One region of the Listeria sp. MAN/IMW/UF555 genome, then DNA from elsewhere that is predicted to be linked to it. Evidence: predicted binding sites of a transcription regulator. Region 1 holds the regulator's gene; the other holds the start of a gene.
The links. The regulator Rex, encoded in region 1, represses fermentation and respiration genes when NADH is low (regulators of the CRP and FNR family bind a similar motif). The targets are predictions, from matches to a motif close to TTGTGAAATATTTCACAA.
Positions count from the first base shown of each region.

Region 2: the regulator Rex is predicted to act here: its motif matches at 7,108-7,125, upstream of pflB (formate C-acetyltransferase).

Region 1 covers NZ_JBZWZS010000002.1:288,283-298,036, reverse strand. Annotated here, with positions in the region: gene AC4PG8_RS08595 (alpha/beta hydrolase) at 1-209, opposite strand, end outside; gene AC4PG8_RS08590 (ABC-F family ATP-binding cassette domain-containing protein) at 234-2,186, opposite strand; gene AC4PG8_RS08585 (redox-sensing transcriptional repressor Rex) at 2,497-3,144, shown strand; partial or broken gene AC4PG8_RS08580 (DUF4305 domain-containing protein) at 3,171-3,375, opposite strand; gene AC4PG8_RS08575 (CPBP family intramembrane glutamic endopeptidase) at 3,377-4,063, opposite strand; gene groES (co-chaperone GroES) at 4,296-4,580, shown strand; gene groL (chaperonin GroEL) at 4,613-6,241, shown strand; gene AC4PG8_RS08560 (hypothetical protein) at 6,436-6,645, shown strand; gene AC4PG8_RS08555 (hypothetical protein) at 6,690-7,082, shown strand; gene mscL (large conductance mechanosensitive channel protein MscL) at 7,139-7,525, opposite strand; gene AC4PG8_RS08545 (hypothetical protein) at 7,586-7,777, opposite strand; gene AC4PG8_RS08540 (copper resistance CopC/CopD family protein) at 7,923-9,548, shown strand; gene AC4PG8_RS08535 (YcnI family copper-binding membrane protein) at 9,561-9,754, shown strand, end outside.
Region 2 covers NZ_JBZWZS010000002.1:130,816-140,569, forward strand. Annotated here, with positions in the region: gene AC4PG8_RS07790 (GGDEF domain-containing protein) at 183-1,322, shown strand; gene AC4PG8_RS07795 (GGDEF domain-containing protein) at 1,343-2,470, shown strand; gene AC4PG8_RS07800 (glycosyl hydrolase family 8) at 2,467-3,471, shown strand; gene AC4PG8_RS07805 (EAL domain-containing protein) at 3,490-4,173, shown strand; gene AC4PG8_RS07810 (NAD-dependent malic enzyme) at 4,282-5,925, shown strand; gene AC4PG8_RS07815 (serine hydrolase domain-containing protein) at 5,928-6,935, shown strand; gene pflB (formate C-acetyltransferase) at 7,144-9,423, shown strand; gene AC4PG8_RS07825 (BaiN/RdsA family NAD(P)/FAD-dependent oxidoreductase) at 9,468-9,754, opposite strand, start outside.

The sequences.
Region 1 (9,754 bases):
CGTTGTTGCTCCATCCAAGCGGTATTTTCTTGGCGATTTTTCTTCGCAAGTTTGGCTGTTTCTGTAGTTTGATCTGCAGTCGGTTTATCATTCATACTTGAATTATCACGAGATAGCGCATAGCTATATAAGTAAAAACTTGCGCAAATACTAATAATTACAAGTAACCCAACGATAATTGAACCAGAAATAATTAAAATCTTTTTCATTGTTAGCTCCTTTTTTTATGTAGATTACATAGATTCTAGTTCTTCGCTTACTTTTTCCCATTCCTCCATCAATTTTTCACCACGTGCTTTTACCACATCAAGTTCCTGCGTAATTTCAAAAGCTTTCTCATGGTCTTGAAAAATTTCCGGTTTGGTTAATTGAAGTTCTAGTTCGGCGATTTTTTCATCTGTTTCTTCCATAGACTTTTCTACTTCTTCTAGTTTGCGTTTTCTTTGACGAAGTAGTTTTTGCTGTTCTTTTTCTTCTTGATAATTTAGTTTTCTAACCGAGGCAGTTGCTTCGACAGGTTCCCCTTTTTTACGACGATCTTCTGCATCAAGGCGCGCTAGTTCTTTTGCTTCGGCGATTTTTTCCTGATAATAATCATAATCGCCAAGAAAAACGGTCGCTTTTTCTGGGGCTAGTTCTACTACTTTTGAAGCGATGCGATTAATAAAGTAACGGTCATGAGAAACAAATAGAATCGTTCCTTCAAAATCGATCAAAGCAGCTTCTAAAACTTCTTTACTTTCAATGTCTAAATGGTTGGTAGGTTCATCGAGAATTAGCACGTTGGCTTCAAGTAAAGTAAGTTTTGCAAGAGCGAGTCTGGCTTTTTCACCGCCACTAAGGGATTGAACGTTTTTTAGGACGTCATCATCTGAAAATAAGAAATTACCCAGTGTTGTTCGAACGTTCACTTCATTTAATTCTGGATAATCATCCCAAAGTTCCATCAAAACAGTTTTGTTGGATGTTAGTTTTGCTTGTTCTTGGTCATAGTAACCGATTTTGACACCTGCTCCAAAATGAAATTCACCGCTAAGAGCTGGAATATCACGAATAAGCGTTTTAAGAAGGGTAGATTTACCGATTCCGTTTGGACCAACGAGCGCTAGACTATCTTGACGTTTCATTTCGAACGTTAGATTGGAAGCAATGCGCTTGTCTTTGGCGTAACCAATACTTAATTCATCTACCATTAAAACATCTTTACCAGTTTGCTTTTCAAATTGGAAGCCGAAATGAGCAGATTTTTCGTCGCCTTGAGGTCGAGCGAGTACATCCATTTTTTCTAATTGTTTTCTTCTGCTCTGAGCTCGCTTAGTTGTAGAAGCGCGAACGATATTTCTAGCGACAAAATCTTCTAGCTTGGAAATTTGTTTTTGTTGTTTATCGAATTCTTTCCACATTTGTTCAAGTTTAGCTTGTTTTTGACTAACAAATGAACTGTAATTTCCTTTGTAGTGATCAATTCTTGTGCGGCTAATTTCGTATACTTGGTTAACGACTTTATCTAGGAAATAGCGGTCATGAGAAACGATAAGTAAAGAACCATGATAGTTTTGCAAATAGGTTTCTAACCATGCTAGTGTTTCAATGTCTAAATGGTTTGTCGGTTCATCGAGAACAAGAATATCCTGTTTCGCGAGTAATAACTTAGCCAGTGCAAGTCTTGTTTTTTGCCCACCGCTGAGTGAGGCGATTTCTACTTCATAATCTTCTGGATAAAAGCGTAAACCGTTTAAAACGGAACGGATTTCTGCTTCATACGTATACCCACCAACTTCTTTAAAAGTATGTTGCAAGGTATCGTAATCGGTCATCAATGCTTGATATTTTTCCGGATTATTATAAAGCTCAGGTTCCCCAAGACGAAGCTCCATTTTGCGTAAATCTGCTTCCATTTTTCTAAGTGAATCAAAAACACTTAACATTTCATCCCAAATTGTTTTCGTGGATTCAAGGCCAGTATTTTGAGCCAAATAGCCAATTTCGACACTTTTAGGTTTAGAAATTGTTCCGCCGTCATAACTCATTTTTCCAGCGATAATTTTAAGTAAAGTAGATTTACCAGCGCCATTTCGACCAACTAGGGCAATTCGGTCGCCTGTTTTTACTTCTAATTTAATATTATCTAAAATAACTTCTGCACCGAAGAATTTAGAAATTTGCTGAACTTGTAATAATATCATAATCTCTCTCCTCGAACGTTCTCCTTACTAGTTTATCTTAAAAGCCAAGTAATCGCAATGAGAGAAGAAGGGCTTCACGTATAAGGTAGATTGTGAAAACACTCGCATTATTTGTGATTTTAGCGTAGAATGGAAAAGAAGGAAAACACTAGATATTTTGCGGGACAAACTATTGCTTGAAAATCATGAGCAAAAAGTTTGTGCATTCCTTGTGAAATGTTTATAGTATATAAGCAAGCATGTGAAAGGAAGTACAGTTCACAAAAGCTTCAACTTCAGAAAAAATTTAAAAGAAGAAGGGACAGAAGGCATGATGGAGGAAACAACAAAAATTCCACAAGCGACAGCAAAACGCTTACCATTATATCATCGTTACTTGAAATACCTAGATGAATCAGGTAAGGAACGAGTATCATCTGCGGAATTAAGTGAAGCGGTGAAAGTTGATTCAGCGACTATTCGACGTGATTTTTCGTACTTTGGCGCATTAGGTAAGAAAGGATACGGGTATAACGTTTCTTACATACTCGACTTTTTCAGTAAAACACTTAGTCAGGACAAACAGACAAATGTTGCACTAATCGGTGTAGGTAACCTAGGTACAGCATTATTACATTATAATTTCATGAAAAACAATAATATCAAAATCGTTGCTGCATTTGATGTAGACCCAGCGAAAGTTGGTAGTGTTCAACAAGACATTCCAATTTATCACTTAAATGATATGGAAGAAATTGTTCGTGAAAATGGTGTGGAAGTAGTTATTCTGACAGTTCCAGCTGATGAAGCGCAAGTAACTGTAGATCGTTTAATTGAAGCAGATGTTAAAGGTATTCTAAACTTTACGCCAGCTCGTATTAGCGTTCCAAAACAAGTTCGTGTGCACCATATCGATCTTACAACGGAATTACAAACGTTAATCTATTTCCTGGAAAACTATCCAGCGAAAACAGAATAAAAAAACCTGTAGAAGGTAAGCAACACTTACTTTCTACAGGTTTTTTTTACGTCTTTTAAGCCCAGTGATAATAAGGCCAATACCAATACCAAAATCAATTAACATCATGAGTATAAGTATATAGGCAACAAGATCATAACCATATTCAGCCACTCGAACAATAACAAAATAGACAAATACAAGACCAAGCGCAAAATAAAGAAAACTTTGCTTTATTAATGAATTTTTCATATTATCCTCCAATGATTCCAAGACTCACGAGCAAAACAATGGTATTCATTAAAATATGTGCGCCCATCGAAACAGCAATTCGTTTCGTTTTCGTATAAAGAAAACAAAGAATTAATCCGATGACAAAATAAGTAAGTAAAAAGGAAATATCCCCGTGAAGTAGCCCAAAGAAGAGCGAACTAATAACTGCCGCCACATGAATGTTCATCACATTACTCAGCCCACCAAAAACCACTTTTCTAAAAACAAGCTCTTCTAAAATTGGCCCGAGAACTGAAATGAAAATCAAGAAAATCGGCGCAGATCTAGTTAAATCAACAAGTAATTCTGTGTTTGCCGATTCACCAATATTCCCAGAAATTAGCGTTAGAATAATGCTACAAATAAATTGTGCTACGTATAACCCAATCACTCCACCAATAATCCACACAATACTCAGAAATGGCGTAGTTTTTTCACCGAGTTCGATTTTATTTTCTTTTGGTTTTCTATAAAGCATTGGAATAATAATGGCGAGTGATAATAAATTAGAAAAAATCGACCATGTAATTACCCCATAAGTTTGAGCATCCGCTGTAGAAATCGAAGTCATACTAAGTAAAATATGTTGAACAACGGGAATCCCAATAGATGCAGAAAATAGTAATAATAAATAAACTAATACAATCGTAATATAACGTTTAGCCAAAAAATACGCATCCCTTCTAAAAACAAGCTCCAGCTAAATGCTTAAAAATAGCGGAAATAGCTCTTCTTATTGTACTAGTTATCACGCTTTACCGCAAATAAGAATTCTTTAATTTTTAAACGTTTTTGCTTGCAATTTTTATTTAGTTTGGTATCATAATAACTGTATTAGCACTCTAATGTGTCGAGTGCTAAAATGAAAAATGTAATTATATCAGAGGAGGTCATTTACATTGTTAAAACCATTAGGAGATCGTGTTGTAATTGAAGTACTTGAAGCAGAGGAAAAAACAGCGAGTGGGATTGTATTACCAGACTCTGCCAAAGAAAAACCGCAATCAGGGAAAATTGTTGCAGTCGGTTCAGGTCGTGTGCTAGATAACGGCACAAAAGAACCACTTGAAGTTGCAGAAGGTGACACGGTTATCTTCGCAAAATACTCTGGAACAGAAGTGACGTATGAAGGAACTGACTATCTGATTTTACGTGAAAGTGATATTTTAGCAATTACTAAATAATAAAAAAAGAAATAATCGGAGGGAAATATAAAATGGCAAAAGATATTAAATTTAGTGAAGATGCTCGTCGTGCCATGTTACGTGGTGTCGACCAACTAGCAAACGCAGTAAAAGTAACGCTTGGCCCAAAAGGTCGTAATGTTGTTTTAGAAAAAAAATTCGGTTCTCCGTTAATTACAAATGATGGTGTAACGATTGCAAAAGAAATCGAATTAGAAGACCCATTTGAAAACATGGGCGCAAAACTTGTATCTGAAGTTGCTTCTAAAACCAATGATGTTGCTGGGGACGGAACTACAACTGCTACCGTTTTAGCGCAAGCAATGATTCAAGAAGGCTTGAAAAACGTAACAGCTGGAGCAAATCCAGTAGGCGTACGTCGTGGTATCGAAAAAGCCGTAGCAACTGCTATTGAAGAATTAAAAGCTATCTCTAAACCAATTGAAAGCAAAGAGTCTATCGCTCAAGTTGCTGCTATTTCTTCTGGTGATGAAGAAGTTGGTAAATTAATCGCAGAAGCAATGGAACGTGTTGGTAACGATGGCGTTATTACTATTGAAGAATCCAAAGGCTTTGCAACAGAATTAGACGTAGTAGAAGGTATGCAATTTGACCGTGGCTACACTAGCCCTTACATGGTAACTGATTCCGACAAAATGGAAGCAGTCCTTGAAAAACCATACATTTTAATTACAGATAAAAAAATCAACAACATCCAAGAAATCTTACCAGTTTTAGAACAAGTTGTTCAACAAGGTCGTCCAATGCTAATTATCGCGGAAGATGTTGAAGGAGAAGCTCAAGCAACTCTAGTACTAAACAAACTTCGCGGAACATTTAACGTAGTTGCAGTGAAAGCTCCTGGTTTCGGTGACCGCCGTAAAGCAATGCTAGAAGATATTGCTGTTTTAACTGGTGGACAAGTCATCACAGAAGACCTAGGTTTAGAGCTGAAAACAGCAACAGTTGATCAACTTGGAACAGCTAACAAAGTAGTTGTAACAAAAGATGATACAACAATCGTAGAAGGAGCAGGCGATTCCACACAAATCAGCGCTCGCGTAAACCAAATCCGTGCGCAAATGGAAGAAACTACTTCTGAATTTGATAGAGAAAAATTACAAGAACGCTTAGCAAAACTTGCAGGTGGAGTAGCTGTTGTTAAAGTCGGAGCTGCAACTGAAACAGAGCTAAAAGAACGTAAATTACGTATTGAAGATGCCCTTAACTCTACTCGTGCAGCAGTAGAAGAAGGTATCGTAGCTGGTGGTGGTACTGCCCTTGTAAGTATTTACAATAAAGTAGCAGCACTAGAAGCAGAAGGCGATGTAGAAACAGGTATCAACATCGTGCTTCGTTCCCTAGAAGAACCAGTTCGTCAAATCGCGCATAACGCTGGACTTGAAGGTTCCGTTATCGTAGAACGCTTGAAACACGAAGCAGTTGGCGTTGGTTTCAACGCAGCTAATGGCGAATGGGTAAACATGATTGACGCTGGTATTGTCGATCCAACAAAAGTTACTCGTTCCGCATTACAAAACGCTTCATCTGTTGCTGCTCTTCTATTAACTACAGAAGCTGTTGTAGCAGATCAACCAGATGAAAACGGTCCAGCAGCAGGCCCAGATATGGGAATGGGCGGCATGGGCGGTATGATGTAATTCATATCAACCGAACAATAAAAAGATCTCTGAATTTTTTCAGGGGTCTTTTTTTGTATTAAATAGAAGTCAGCTGCCACATTTTTATAACAACAAACCAAAACTTGTCACGGGGCATACAATTTTGGGACCTAAAAAGTAATCAGTTCTCTCCTAACCATTGTTATAATAAAAGAAAAGGAGATGCACTTGCTATGAGAGAAAATTCCATTATTGGTCGAATTATTGCATTTTGTGCGATTTGCTTTGCATTTTTTAATCCGAAAACGGTGACTTATTGGCTTGGAGTACGCGCGGAATCTGGGCCGGCTTGGTATCTTACAACAGTTGTCGCATGCGGAATTGCTGTTTTCGTACTGATCGATTTAATCAAAAAAATAAAACGAAGAAAAGCGGCAGAATGATAATTTTCGTGGTATACTACTAGAAAAACGACTAGGAGAACGCCATGAACTGGACACGTATAAGTAGTATTTTAATAGTTGGTTTTACAGCATTTGGAGCAATTTATGGGGGATTATCGATGGTTTTTAAGCCTAGTGGTAGTCTTTTATCACTTTCAACCGGATTGCTTGATGGTTCACCGTTTGTCGATTATTTAATCCCAGGCATATTTTTATTCATATTTGTTGGGTTATTCCATTTAGCAGCACTAATTTATTTACTAAAAAAATTACCACGAACAAAAGAAGTCATGTTTGCAGCCGCCGCCGTACTCGCAGTCTGGATGGTTGTTCAAATACTCATTATCGGTTATGTATTTATTTTACAAATTATCTTTTTAGTAGTCGCTGTGGTGGAAATGTTCTTAGCGGTACAATTAAAGAAACAACAACAATAAAAAAACAGGAACCTTTAGTCAGAAATAATGACTTAGGTTCCTGTTTTTTTATGTGCTTATTTTTGTTGTTCTTTTAATAAATCGCGAATTTCTTTTAAGTATTCTTCTGTTGGAGGTACTGGTGTCTCTTCGGTTGGTTGTTCTTTTTTCTTGATAAAGCTAGTAAGTATTTTGACAAAAATAAAAATGGCAAAAGCGATGATGACAAAGTCCACGATGGATTGAATAAAAGCACCGTACTGAATGACTGATTTTCCAACTTTGAAGCTTAAATCTGTGAAATCAAGGCCACCGAGGAGTACACCAACGAATGGCATGATGATGTTATCTACTAAAGATGAAACGATTTTTCCGAAAGCAGCCCCAATAACAACGGCCACCGCAAGATCTAGTACATTCCCTTTTAACGCGAAGTCTCTAAATTCAACTAACATTTTTTTCATAAAATTCACCTCCCACATCTCAGTATAAAACATCTAACTGCGATGTGAAAGCAACTGAACTTATTTTAGTAATAAACTGCCGATGTATAGTGTCGGGGCCATTAAAGCATAACCAATAATAATAAAAGTAAGTGTTCGAAGCCAGAAAGAGCCCAGAATATTTGGTTTCCATTTAGCTAAGAGTGCTTGAAGCCACATCGTGATGAGTGTAACAAATGCAAACATAAAAAATAATTCAATATAACGAAGCATAGAAAAATCCCCCTTTTCCTTTTCTTTCACTATGCCATAATCGCTATATCTTTTGCAATAGCGAGTGAGCCAATTATTTCCATTCAATTCTTGCACGTGATAAGTTAAAAAGAGTAAAACCGTTCGTTCGAAAAAGGAGCAGCAAATGAAATTATTTAAAAGGATCAGTTTTATTTTAATCGTGTTATACATATTAATTGTGCCAGTTCAGCATGTTTCTGCGCATGCTTATTTGGAAAATTCAAACCCAGCCGATCAATCGCATATAAAAACAGCGCCAGAAAAAGTAACGCTCGTGTTTAATGAAGAAATTGAAGCGGATTTTCCTTTAATAGAAGTAAAAGATTCAAGTGGAAAGCGGGTTGAGACAGGGAAGACAGCTGTTTCTAAGAAGAATGATCATATGGTGGAAGCTTCCTTGCCAGCTGAATTAAAAGCAGACGTCTATTCCGTATCGTGGCGAGTTGTTTCTGCTGACGGCCACACGGTAAGTGGCGTCATATCATTTAAATTAGGTGATACAAAAGCGACATTCCAAAGCACCGAAGTACCATCAAATGCTTTCGATCTGCAAATTAGTTCCGTTCAAAAAGCAATACTTTATATAGGATTTTCATTGTTTATCGGGATGCTAGTTTTTGGACTAGGACTTTATCCGCGAAAAGAGCAATTAACAGCAAAAATTACGACGCGTTTAAAGAAAATTATCTGGTTTGCGCTCGCCTTTCTTGGCACGGCGCTACTAATGCAACTTTTTGTACAAACGAGCATTACAACAGGTGTTTCTATTAGCGAAAGTTTCCAGCCGGATAAATTAGCGGCTTTCTTAACGACGAAAACAGGCTATATTTGGCTTAGTGAGCTTATCTCATGGCTCGTGCTTGTTATTTTTACTGTTATTATGGTTCGTAAAAATAAACAATGGAGCTGGTTCGCGCTTCTGACAGAGAGTGCATTAATTGGTTATTTGATTTTTGCGAAGGCTCAGAATGGACATGCTGCAGCGAGTGCCGATAAAATAGTAAGTATCACAGCAGATATGCTTCATATGATTGCAGCAAGTGTTTGGGTTGGTGGCATTTTAGTACTATTATTCGTATTACCGAAAACCGGAAAAGCGCGTGAAGTTTGGAGCAGATTTGCCATTGTTGCAATCATCGCGGTAGCTTCAATACTAGTTAGTGGCTTACTTATGGCAGTGATGAACATTGGTCAAATGGCAAACTTATTTACAACCAACTACGGTAAAATTCTTCTTTTCAAAATCGGTTTATTTTTACTAATGGCATTATTAGGTTTAGGACATTACATCTATCTTAAACTCAAAAACAAAAAGTTGCCATTTAAAACGATTTTAATTGAGCTTATCATTGGGACGATCATTCTTATCGTCGCAAGTGTTTTAACAAACGTACAAACCCCGCCACCACCTGCCCCAAAAGCATTTGATGAAACAATTGCAGCAGAAGGCGAAAATGCAAAAATCAATTTACGAGTAGAGCCAGCGACAGTCGGACAAAACCAATTTATCATCACTTTCACTTCCGCAGATGGAGCCACCAAAACAGATTTCGAACAAGTGACTATCACAACAAAATCTACTAAAACTGATGAAAAAGCCACTTTCCAAGCAAAACTTGCAAATGAGAACCAATATTTTGCAGAAGGACTTTATATTAACCAAACTGGAAAATGGGAAATTACGGTCCATGGCCTAACGAAAGATTTTACCGATATTAATCAAACATTTACAACCAATATTACACAGTAAAGGGGAAAAACAATGAAAAAAATTATTAGTTCGCTCGTCGTTTTATTAGCAGTTTTTATTATTCCATTTGAGGCAAGTGCGCATGTGTCAGTTTTACCAAGTGAGTCCACTGTTGACTCTTGGGAAACTTATACAATGAAAGTACCTTCCGAAAAAGACGCTGCATCAAAGAAAATCGTTTTAAAAGTAGCGAAAGGTGTTTCATT
Region 2 (9,754 bases), 160 kb from region 1:
AATTACAAAAAGGCAGATTTTGGCTTATCTCGTCGTCATTACCACATATCCTCTTAGAGATCGCTTTCGCCGATTGGTTGGTTCTTTGTACTGCGTCTCAGCTAAAAATTCATTTATTTTTTTATTCTGCCTATATTAACTTTTCAGCTGATTCATTATGCTGAGATATGGGAGATTTTTTTATGCCAAATATTCTTGATTCATTATGGAACAGCATGGCGCTTTTTTTATCAGCGCTTTTTTTTCACGGAATGGCACTGCGGTCAATTAGAGAAAAAAAGCCTGCTTGGTTCCAAATTAAATTTGCATATGAAATTATTAATTATGCACTGGGCATTTACTACGGCTTATTAGGTGTTTATTTTATTGTCCGTGGATTACCTGGGACGGATTCTGGGATTTATACAGATATGTTATTAGATATTTTAATTGTTTTACACTTGTTTTCATCAGCGGGTCCAGCTACTATCGCGTTAGTACTCATTGTGGCAGGAAAACTCTTTCTTGGTGATGCTCTCTTTGCCAATTTAATTTATGTGTTTTTAATTATTGGTTTTCACTTTGTTTGTATGGAAGTAGCTAAATTACGTCTTAGCTCTGTTCAAAAAGTAGTACTCGTCAAACTTAGCGCCATTCCACTAATGCTTATTTATTTACATCAAAAAATACATCTTACATATACAATACATGATGTGCCAGTTTGGACACTCTATTTCTTGGTTTCTTTTTTTATTACCTTTATTATTATTTCAGCGGCTTATTATATTGATACATCAAATAAGCTGATTTATGAATTGCAGCAATCGACTATTCTTGATCCACTTACCGGTCTAACAAACTTTCGTCACTTTGAAAAAACATTCGAAGCTGCTTTTCACTATGCTACTTTAAAAAAATCGAACTTAAGTTTAATTATTATTGATATTGATTATTTTAAACGGGTAAATGATACATATGGCCATTTAGTTGGAAATGGTGTTTTATCTACTTTTAGCCAAATGCTTTTAAAAATTAGTTTTCCACCAAATACGGTTATATCTCGCATTGGCGGGGAAGAATTCGCTATTATTTTGCCGAATATTAATGTCAGCGAAACAGAACACTTAGCAGAAAAAATCCGGCGTAAAGTCGAGAAAATTGATGTTCCGATAGCAACAACTGGCTCGGTTATTACCATTTCCGCTGGTATCGCAAATTATGATGGCAAAAATTATCCAAACGCCAACGAACTAATGCATGCAGCAGATCAAGCACTTTACAATGCAAAACGAAATGGACGAAATCAAGTACATATTCGTGAAACAACAGATCCAGTTATTTAATAAAAAGGAGATGAGTCCATTTGTTCGAGCTAGTTAATTCATACATAGACAGTTTAGCGCTCTTTCTTGCTATCCTTTTTATTCAAGGTATGTCTTTTCGAAAAATAAGACAATATCGTCCTAATTGGTTCCAAAATGGTAATAGGCGATTTTTTCTCTCTATTCTTCTTGGTGTTTATTATGGTTTAGCAGGGATTTATTTTATCTATGAAGGTGCATATGAACATAATCCTGTTATTTATACGAATATGCGGATTTTAATCTTGATGGTTACAGGTGTATTTGCTGGTCGTACTCCGCTTATTGTTGCTTATGTCGTAATGCTTTTCGGACGAATTAGTTTTGATATAGCATCGCCCGTTACTAGTCGCTACGTTATTTTAATGACACTTATTTTTGCGGCTTGTTTACTTATTACTTTTTGGAAAAAACAACGCTTTTCAAAATTTATTGCATTAATTATTTTAAACTTCCCAGCAATCCTCTATTATTTTGTGAATAATTTTGATGAAGGACGAATTTTGCGGGGCGTTGAAATTGTTGAATACTTCCTGCTATTTTTCGTCACTGCTTTGCTGGTATTTTATGCGTGCAATTATATTGATAAAAGTAATTTAGTTATCCAAAACTTGACCGAAACCGCGATGACCGATAGTCTAACCAACTTACCTAACATGCGATTTTTCACGCAACAGTTTGCTTGGATTTTTAATAAATCTCAAAAAAGAAAAAAAGCGTTATCCTTATTTATTATTGATATTGATCATTTTAAAGAAATTAATGATTTTCATGGACATCAAGCAGGAAATACTGTTTTAGCGCAGTTTAGTAGTATTCTCAAAAATCGAACCTTTCCACCAAGAACGATGTTTGCTCGAATTGGCGGAGAAGAATTCGCTGTTTTACTGCAAAATGTTGGAACAGAACAAGCTGCCTTAATTGCTGATTTTTTACGGGATGAAATTGAACGAGCTAAGTTTCCGTACAATCCAGTTAGTGGTAATGTAACGGTCTCCATCGGGGTTGCTTCTATGGGGTACAACTATAGAACGACCGAATCACTTTTTGAGGCTGCTGACCAAGCACTTTATCAAGCAAAGCAAAATGGGCGTAACCAAATCGCCATTCATCAGGAGGAAAGCGAATGAAGCGAACAATTATTATCGTTGTTTTACTGCTCTTAATTGGCACAGGTATATACTTTTTCCTTCGCCCAGAACAAAAAGATACTCTAAGCGCACCTAAAGAGACAAAACCCACTTCAAGCTCGGTTCAAACTTATGTAAAAGAAAATTATATGACCAAAAACGGTTTAATTATTGATTACAAAAATGCCCAAGAACCGCATTATTTAGCCGAGAGCATCGGGCTTTATATGGAGTATTTAGTAGAAGTGAATGATAGCAAGACTTTCCAAGAACAAGTGGCTACTTTACAAAAACATTTTATAACAACAGACAATTTTATTAAATGGGAAGCGACTGATAGCACAACTACCAACGCTATTGTAGATGATTTTCGGATTACAGAAGCACTTTATCAAGCGAGTAAAAAATGGGACCATCAAGCGTATCAAACCCTTGCCGATACACTTATCTCCAACACGAAAAAATATAGCACCGTTCAAGAGGTTCCAGTGGATTTCTATGATTTTGTTCATAAGAAAAAAGCAGATACACTTCATTTAAGTTATCTAAATATCCAAGCAATGCGCCACATTAACTATAGCGCAAAAGCCTATGCTCCTATCAAGAACGTCAGCGCCACTCCTTTTTTTACAGAAGTGTTTCAAAATGGACAATTTCAAAATGCTGACGCAAACGAAGTCAATATGATTGATCAAATGCTCATAGCTATCGCCTATTATGACGAAAATGGTACAGTTGAGCCAAATTTCGACCAATTTTTACAAACAGAACTGGCTTCAAAAGGAAAAATTTATGCCAGATATGATAGAGAAACAAAAGAGCCGAACTCTGAAAACGAATCTACTGCCGTTTATGCCTTTTTGACACAGTATTTTAACAAGACAAATCAAGCTAAAAATGGTAAAATCACCAAAGAGTTGTTAGAGAAAATGGACACGTCAAATCCTGAAACGACCCATTTTTTCGATTATATAAATAAAGAAATAACTCTTAAGAAATAACGGAAAGAAGTTGGACAAATGAAAAAGCCCTCCGTAAGTGAGATTATTGATCAAAACCTCTTTGATACAATATACGAACCGATTGTTGCTGTTTCAAATACACAAGTTTTCGGATATGAGTCACTCACCCGCTTAAAAACAAATCACTGGAACGCCATTAGTGATTTTATTGAAGAAGCGGAACAGGAAGGTCAGCAAAAAGCTTTTGAACTGCTCACGCTTCATAATGCAGTCAAACGCTTTGAAAAAGGTGAAAACACGCCATTATTTGTCAATATTTCCTATGATACATTTTTAGAAAATCAAGAAGAACTACACGATACTCTTCTTGATAACGGGAAAATAGTTTTTGAATTTTTGGAAACATCCAAGTTACCGCAAGAACGAATGAACGACTTAGAAAAACAACTACGCTTATTCCAAAAAAAACATGAGACTAAATTTGCTATTGATGATTTTGGCTCAGGTTACGCCGACTTGCATCGCGTATTTGCGCACCATTCTGACTTTGTAAAAACTGATCGCTTATTACTTCGAGATTTATTTGAAAGTGACGGCAAGAGAAACTTCTTTGAGCAACTTCATCATTACGTCAAAAAGCATCATAAATCCTTGATTGTTGAAGGAGTAGAAACAAAAGAACAGTTAAAGTTCCTTCAAGAAATTGGCATCCCCTATGCACAAGGTTACTATTTTCATTAATATGTAAAAAAAGAAAATCTGATTGGTTTCAGGTTTTCTTTTTTTGAATCAGTTGTTATTCTCCTTTCCCCCATGTAAAATAGAATAGAATGAAAAGGAGTGCTTGAAATGACTTTAAAATCAGGTTTTGACTATATGAATAACCCACTATTAAATAAAGGAACAGCTTTTACAAGTGAGGAAAGATTAAACTATAAATTAGACGGATTACTGCCGCCAATTATCGAAACAATCGAACAACAAGCTTTGCGCATCGAAAACCAACTAGAAAACTTAGAATCCCCTCTACATAAACACCAACTTCTAACAAACTTATACAACGAAAATCGCACACTTTATTATTACGTTGTTACCAAAAACGTGAGCGAATATTTGCCAATTATTTATACGCCAACGATTGGGGATGCGGTAATACATTATCATACAGACTATACCGCGCCTGATGAAGCTTTATTTATTGATGCTTTTACACCCGAAAAACTAAGAGCATCTGTTGAAAATTATGCGCAAAACAATCCAAATATTGATATGATCGTGATTACAGATGGTGAAGGCGTGCTCGGCATTGGTGATTGGGGCGTGAACGGCGTCAAAATAGCGGTCGGAAAATTAGCGGTTTATACGGTTGCTGCTGGCCTTTCTCCTGACCGTGTTCTCCCAGTTGTAATTGATGCAGGAACAAATAACAAAACACTACTTGAAGACTCGCGTTACTTAGGAAATAAACGTCCACGCCTGTCAGAAAGCGATTACGATACTTTTATCGCACAATTTGTGGAAGTCATGAGTGATGTTTTCCCAAGCGCTATCCTTCACTGGGAAGATTTTGGCCGGGCAAATGCAAGTCGTATCCTCCACAATTATCGTGATAAAATTTGTACGTTTAATGATGATATACAAGGAACTGGCGCGATGGTTGTTGCCGCTGCTCTTGCAACAATTAGCGTTTCAAATATTCCTTTAAACAAACAAAAGATTATTATTTTCGGTGCGGGAACTGCTGGCATCGGTATTGCTGATCAACTCAGTGGTCAATTGATGCGCGAAACTGGTCTTCCTTTTGAAAGTGCCAAAAAACATTTTTACTTAATGGACCGTAGTGGTTTAGTGCTTGATAATATGACCGGCTTAACGGATGGTCAAAAGAAATATGCGCATCAAGCTTCTGACTGGGCTAGCGTGCCTACTGATACATTAGAACACTTAGTTGAAGCAATTCATCCAACAATGCTAATTGGCTGTTCTGGCGTTACTGGAGCCTTTAAAGAGAGCATCGTAAAAAAAATGACGGAGCATACAGAACGACCAGCAATTTTGCCGCTGTCTAATCCAACCAAATTAGCTGAAGCAACTGCCGCAGATTTGATTAAATGGACAGATGGAAAAGCGCTAATCGTAACAGGAAGTCCATCCAAACCAGTGACTTATCAAAATATTACCTATGAAATTGGTCAAGCTAATAACGCCCTTCTATATCCTGGGCTTGGACTTGGCGCACTTGTTACACGTTCTAAATTTATTACAGACGGAATGTTAGCCGCTGCATCAAGTGCCGTTAGTGATCAAATTTCTACAAACGAACTTGGAGCTGCCCTCTTACCACATGTTCGTACACTTAGAGAAACTTCCCGCGCGGTTGCTATTGCGGTAGCGAACCAAGCAATCAAAGAAAATATCCACCAAGTCGAGTTAGCAAGTGTCACAAAAGCTGTCGAACGTGAGATGTGGCAACCAACTTACAAAGGAGTTTAAGTATGTTTTATAAAACGAAGCAATTACTAGATCAACTTGTCCAAAACGGGTCCACTCCAGGAATTAGCTATCAAATCAAAACAAATAACCTCGAAGAAAATAGAATAATGGGTTTAAAGTCCGTTTTCCCTGAAGCGCAAATCCTCCCTAGAACGACAGATAACATTTATGATATTGCTTCTTTGACCAAAGTAATTGCTACGACAACACGTGTATTACAACTTATTGAACAAAAACATTTCCAGTTAGAAGATCCAGTACAATCCTATCTTCCTGATTTTAAGTACGAGAATGTTACTATTTTACATTTACTCACCCATAGCTCTGGCCTTGCACAAAATATCCCTAACTACAAAATGGATGCTAAAGAAGATGTTAGAAGCTATGTTTTTGCAACGCCTCAAGTGAATTCACCTGGAACTCAGGTCACCTATGCTGATGCTAATTTTCTCTTGCTCGGTTATTTGATTAGTAAATTTGATGGAAATTATGAGCAATCAATTCAAAAAAACATCTTAGAACCGCTGAAAATGTCACACACTAGTTTTCATCCAACTGATAAAAGCCAAGTCATTCCAACTGAACTAGACCAAACGCGCGGTTTAATCCAAGGTGATGTGCACGATTTCAAAGCCTGGACCGCCAAATCGGGCACTGGACACGCGGGACTTTTCAGTACACTCGCGGATCTTTCAAAATTTCGAGATGCGCTAATTTTACAAAACGGCGCCCCTATTCTTACTGAAAAAACACTACAAATAATGCAAATTAATCATACGCCTGGGCTAAACCGGACACGCGGCCTTGGCTGGGATCTCCGCGGCGACTCTGTTTTATATCATACAGGATTTACTGGCACTTTTATGGTGCTCGATTTACAAAATCAAGCAAGCCTCATCGTTTTATCTAATCGCGTTCACCCAAGCCGTGCCAACCCTAATTTTGTCTTAAAAAGAGATAGCATAGTTGATACTTTTTTAGAAGAAGTGACTGCAAACAAAGAAGTCTAGCCTTAACGCTAGGCTTTTTTTCTATAAAAAAACTGTATTAACACAGCCATTCAAAGCCTTTTTTAGTTATATAAAAGAAATTTATTTTCTTTCCATTTTTATATTGTTTTCGTTTTCACAAAGGAGTATGCTGTTCAATGAAGAAAGATTCTAAGAACAAGTTTCTGATTGTAAGTGAAAAGAAACACAATTGAAGGAGGAAATATTAATGACAAAAGCATGGGATGGTTTTAAAGGAACCGCATGGCAAGAAAACATTAGTGTAGGACAATTTGTTCAAGACAACTACACTCCTTATGATGGCGATGAAAGCTTTTTAGAAAAGAGCACACCAAGAACAACTAAACTTAATGAAAAAATAAATAAACTTGTAGAAGAAATGGACGCAAAAGGTGGCGTTCTTGATATGGATAACGCAATCGTATCAAACGTTGCCTCTCACAAAGCTGGTTACGTGGACAAAGAAAATGAAGTAATCGTTGGTTTACAAACAGACAAACCTTTCAAATTAGCATTTATGCCAAATGGTGGTCTTAGAACTGCAGAACAATGTTTAACAGACAATGGCTATTCCATCGATCAAGAATTACATGACTTTTATGTAAAAAACCGTTCCACTGCAAATGATGGTATTTTTAGAGCATATACAGATGATATTAAACGTGCGCGTCACTCGCATATCGTTAGTGGTCTTCCAGATGCATACTCTCGCGGAAGAATCATCGGCTTATACCAAAAACCAGCACTTTACGGTGTGGATCGTTTAATCGCTGAAAAACAACAAGACTTGAAAAAAATCGCGATTTCTTCTGATGAAAACATTCGTTTGCGTGAAGAAATTTGGTTACAAATCAAAGCACTTAAAGACTTAATCGTTTTAGGTAACGAATACGGATTAGAACTTGGACGTCCAGCTGAAAATGCAACCGAAGCTGTACAATGGACTTACATGGGCTACCTTGCTTCTATCAAACAAGCAAACGGTGCTGCAAGCTCATTCGGTCGTATTCCGATTTTCCTTGATATCTACATCCAACGCGATTTAGAAAAAGGCATTATCACTGAATTCGATGCACAAGAATTAATCGAACAATTAACCCTTAAATTAAGAATGGTTCGTTTTGCAAGAACAGATGGTTATAACGAACTTTACGCTTCCAACCCAACATTCGTTACAACTTCTATGGCTGGTATGGGCGCAGACGGTCGCCATCGTGTGACTAAAACAGATTATCGTTTCTTACACTGCTTAGATAACCTAGGAAACTCGGCTGAACCTAACTTAACTGTCCTATGGGATGCTCGTTTACCAGAAAGCTTTAAAGAATATTGTATGAAAATGAGTGTAAAACATTCCTCCATTCAATATGAAAATGATAAATTAATGCAAGAAGAAGGCTACGGCGATATGCAATGTATCAGCTGTTGTGTGAGCCCACTTAACCCAGAAGCAGACAAAGACAAAGGTGAAACTCATAACCTACAATATTTCGGAGCTCGTGTCAACGTACTAAAATGTCTTCTAGGCGCTATCAACGGCGGTAAAGATGATCTTCATAAAAACCAAGTATTCGACGTTGTAGAACCAATTACAACAGAATACCTTGAATACGACGAAGTGCTAGATAAATTCGATAAATCAATGGACTGGTTAACAGACACTTATGTAGATGCAATGAACATCATTCACTTTATGACAGACAAATACAACTACGAAAGCATGCAAATGGCCTTCCTACCATCAAAAGTAACTGCCAACATGGGATTCGGTATTTGTGGATTCGCGAATGTAGTAGATAGCTTAAGTGCGATTAAATATGCCAAAGTAAAAACCATCCGCGATGAAGATGGCTTTGTATATGACTATGAAGTAGAAGGCGACTTCCCTCGTTACGGTGAAAATGATGACCGTGCCGATGACATTGCCGTAATGGTTCTAAAAATGTTCAAAGACAAATTAGACTCCCATAAACTTTACAAAGATAGTGAAGCAACTGTTTCTGTTTTAACAATCACTTCAAACGTTGCTTATTCTAAACAATGTGGTAACTCCCCAGTGCATAAAGGACCTGTATTCGATGAAAATGGTAAAATCATCAAAGAACCAGAATTCTTCAGCCCAGGAGCTAACCCTTCTAACAAAGCAAAAGGTGGTTTCTTAGATAACCTTGCCAGTCTTTCTAAATTACCATTCCACTATGCAAATGACGGAATTTCCTTAACTATCCAAGGAGCTCCAAAAATGTTCGGTAAAACAACCGAAGAACAACACCATAACCTCGTTGGTATTCTTGATGGTTACTTTACAAAAGGTGGTCAACACATCAACTTGAACGTTCTTAACCACGATGAAGTAATCGAAAAAATCAAAGCTGGTATCCCAGTAATCTTACGTATCAGCGGCTACTGCTTAAATACAAAAGATCTAAACGAAGAACAAAAAATGGAACTTTGCCAAAGAATGTTCCACGAAAAATTAATCGGTTAATAATAAAAAGTACCAAGCCTTAGAAAATAAGACTTGGTACTTTTTTATATGTTTGACACTTCCGCAGCATAAGCTCCAGCCGTGTGTCCAGTCACTAATGCACACGTAATATTATAACCACCCGTGTATCCATTAATATCAAGTATTTCCCCGCAGAAAAATAACCCTTCCATCAATTTAGACTGCATCTCTTTTGGTTTGATTTCCTTCACAGAAACCCCACCGCCTGTTACAAACGCCTTCTCAAAATCAAGCGTGCCATTTACTTCAAAAGTGAAATCCTTTAATAACTGAATAAATTGCTCAATTTTTTTCGGGCTTACTTGTTTGT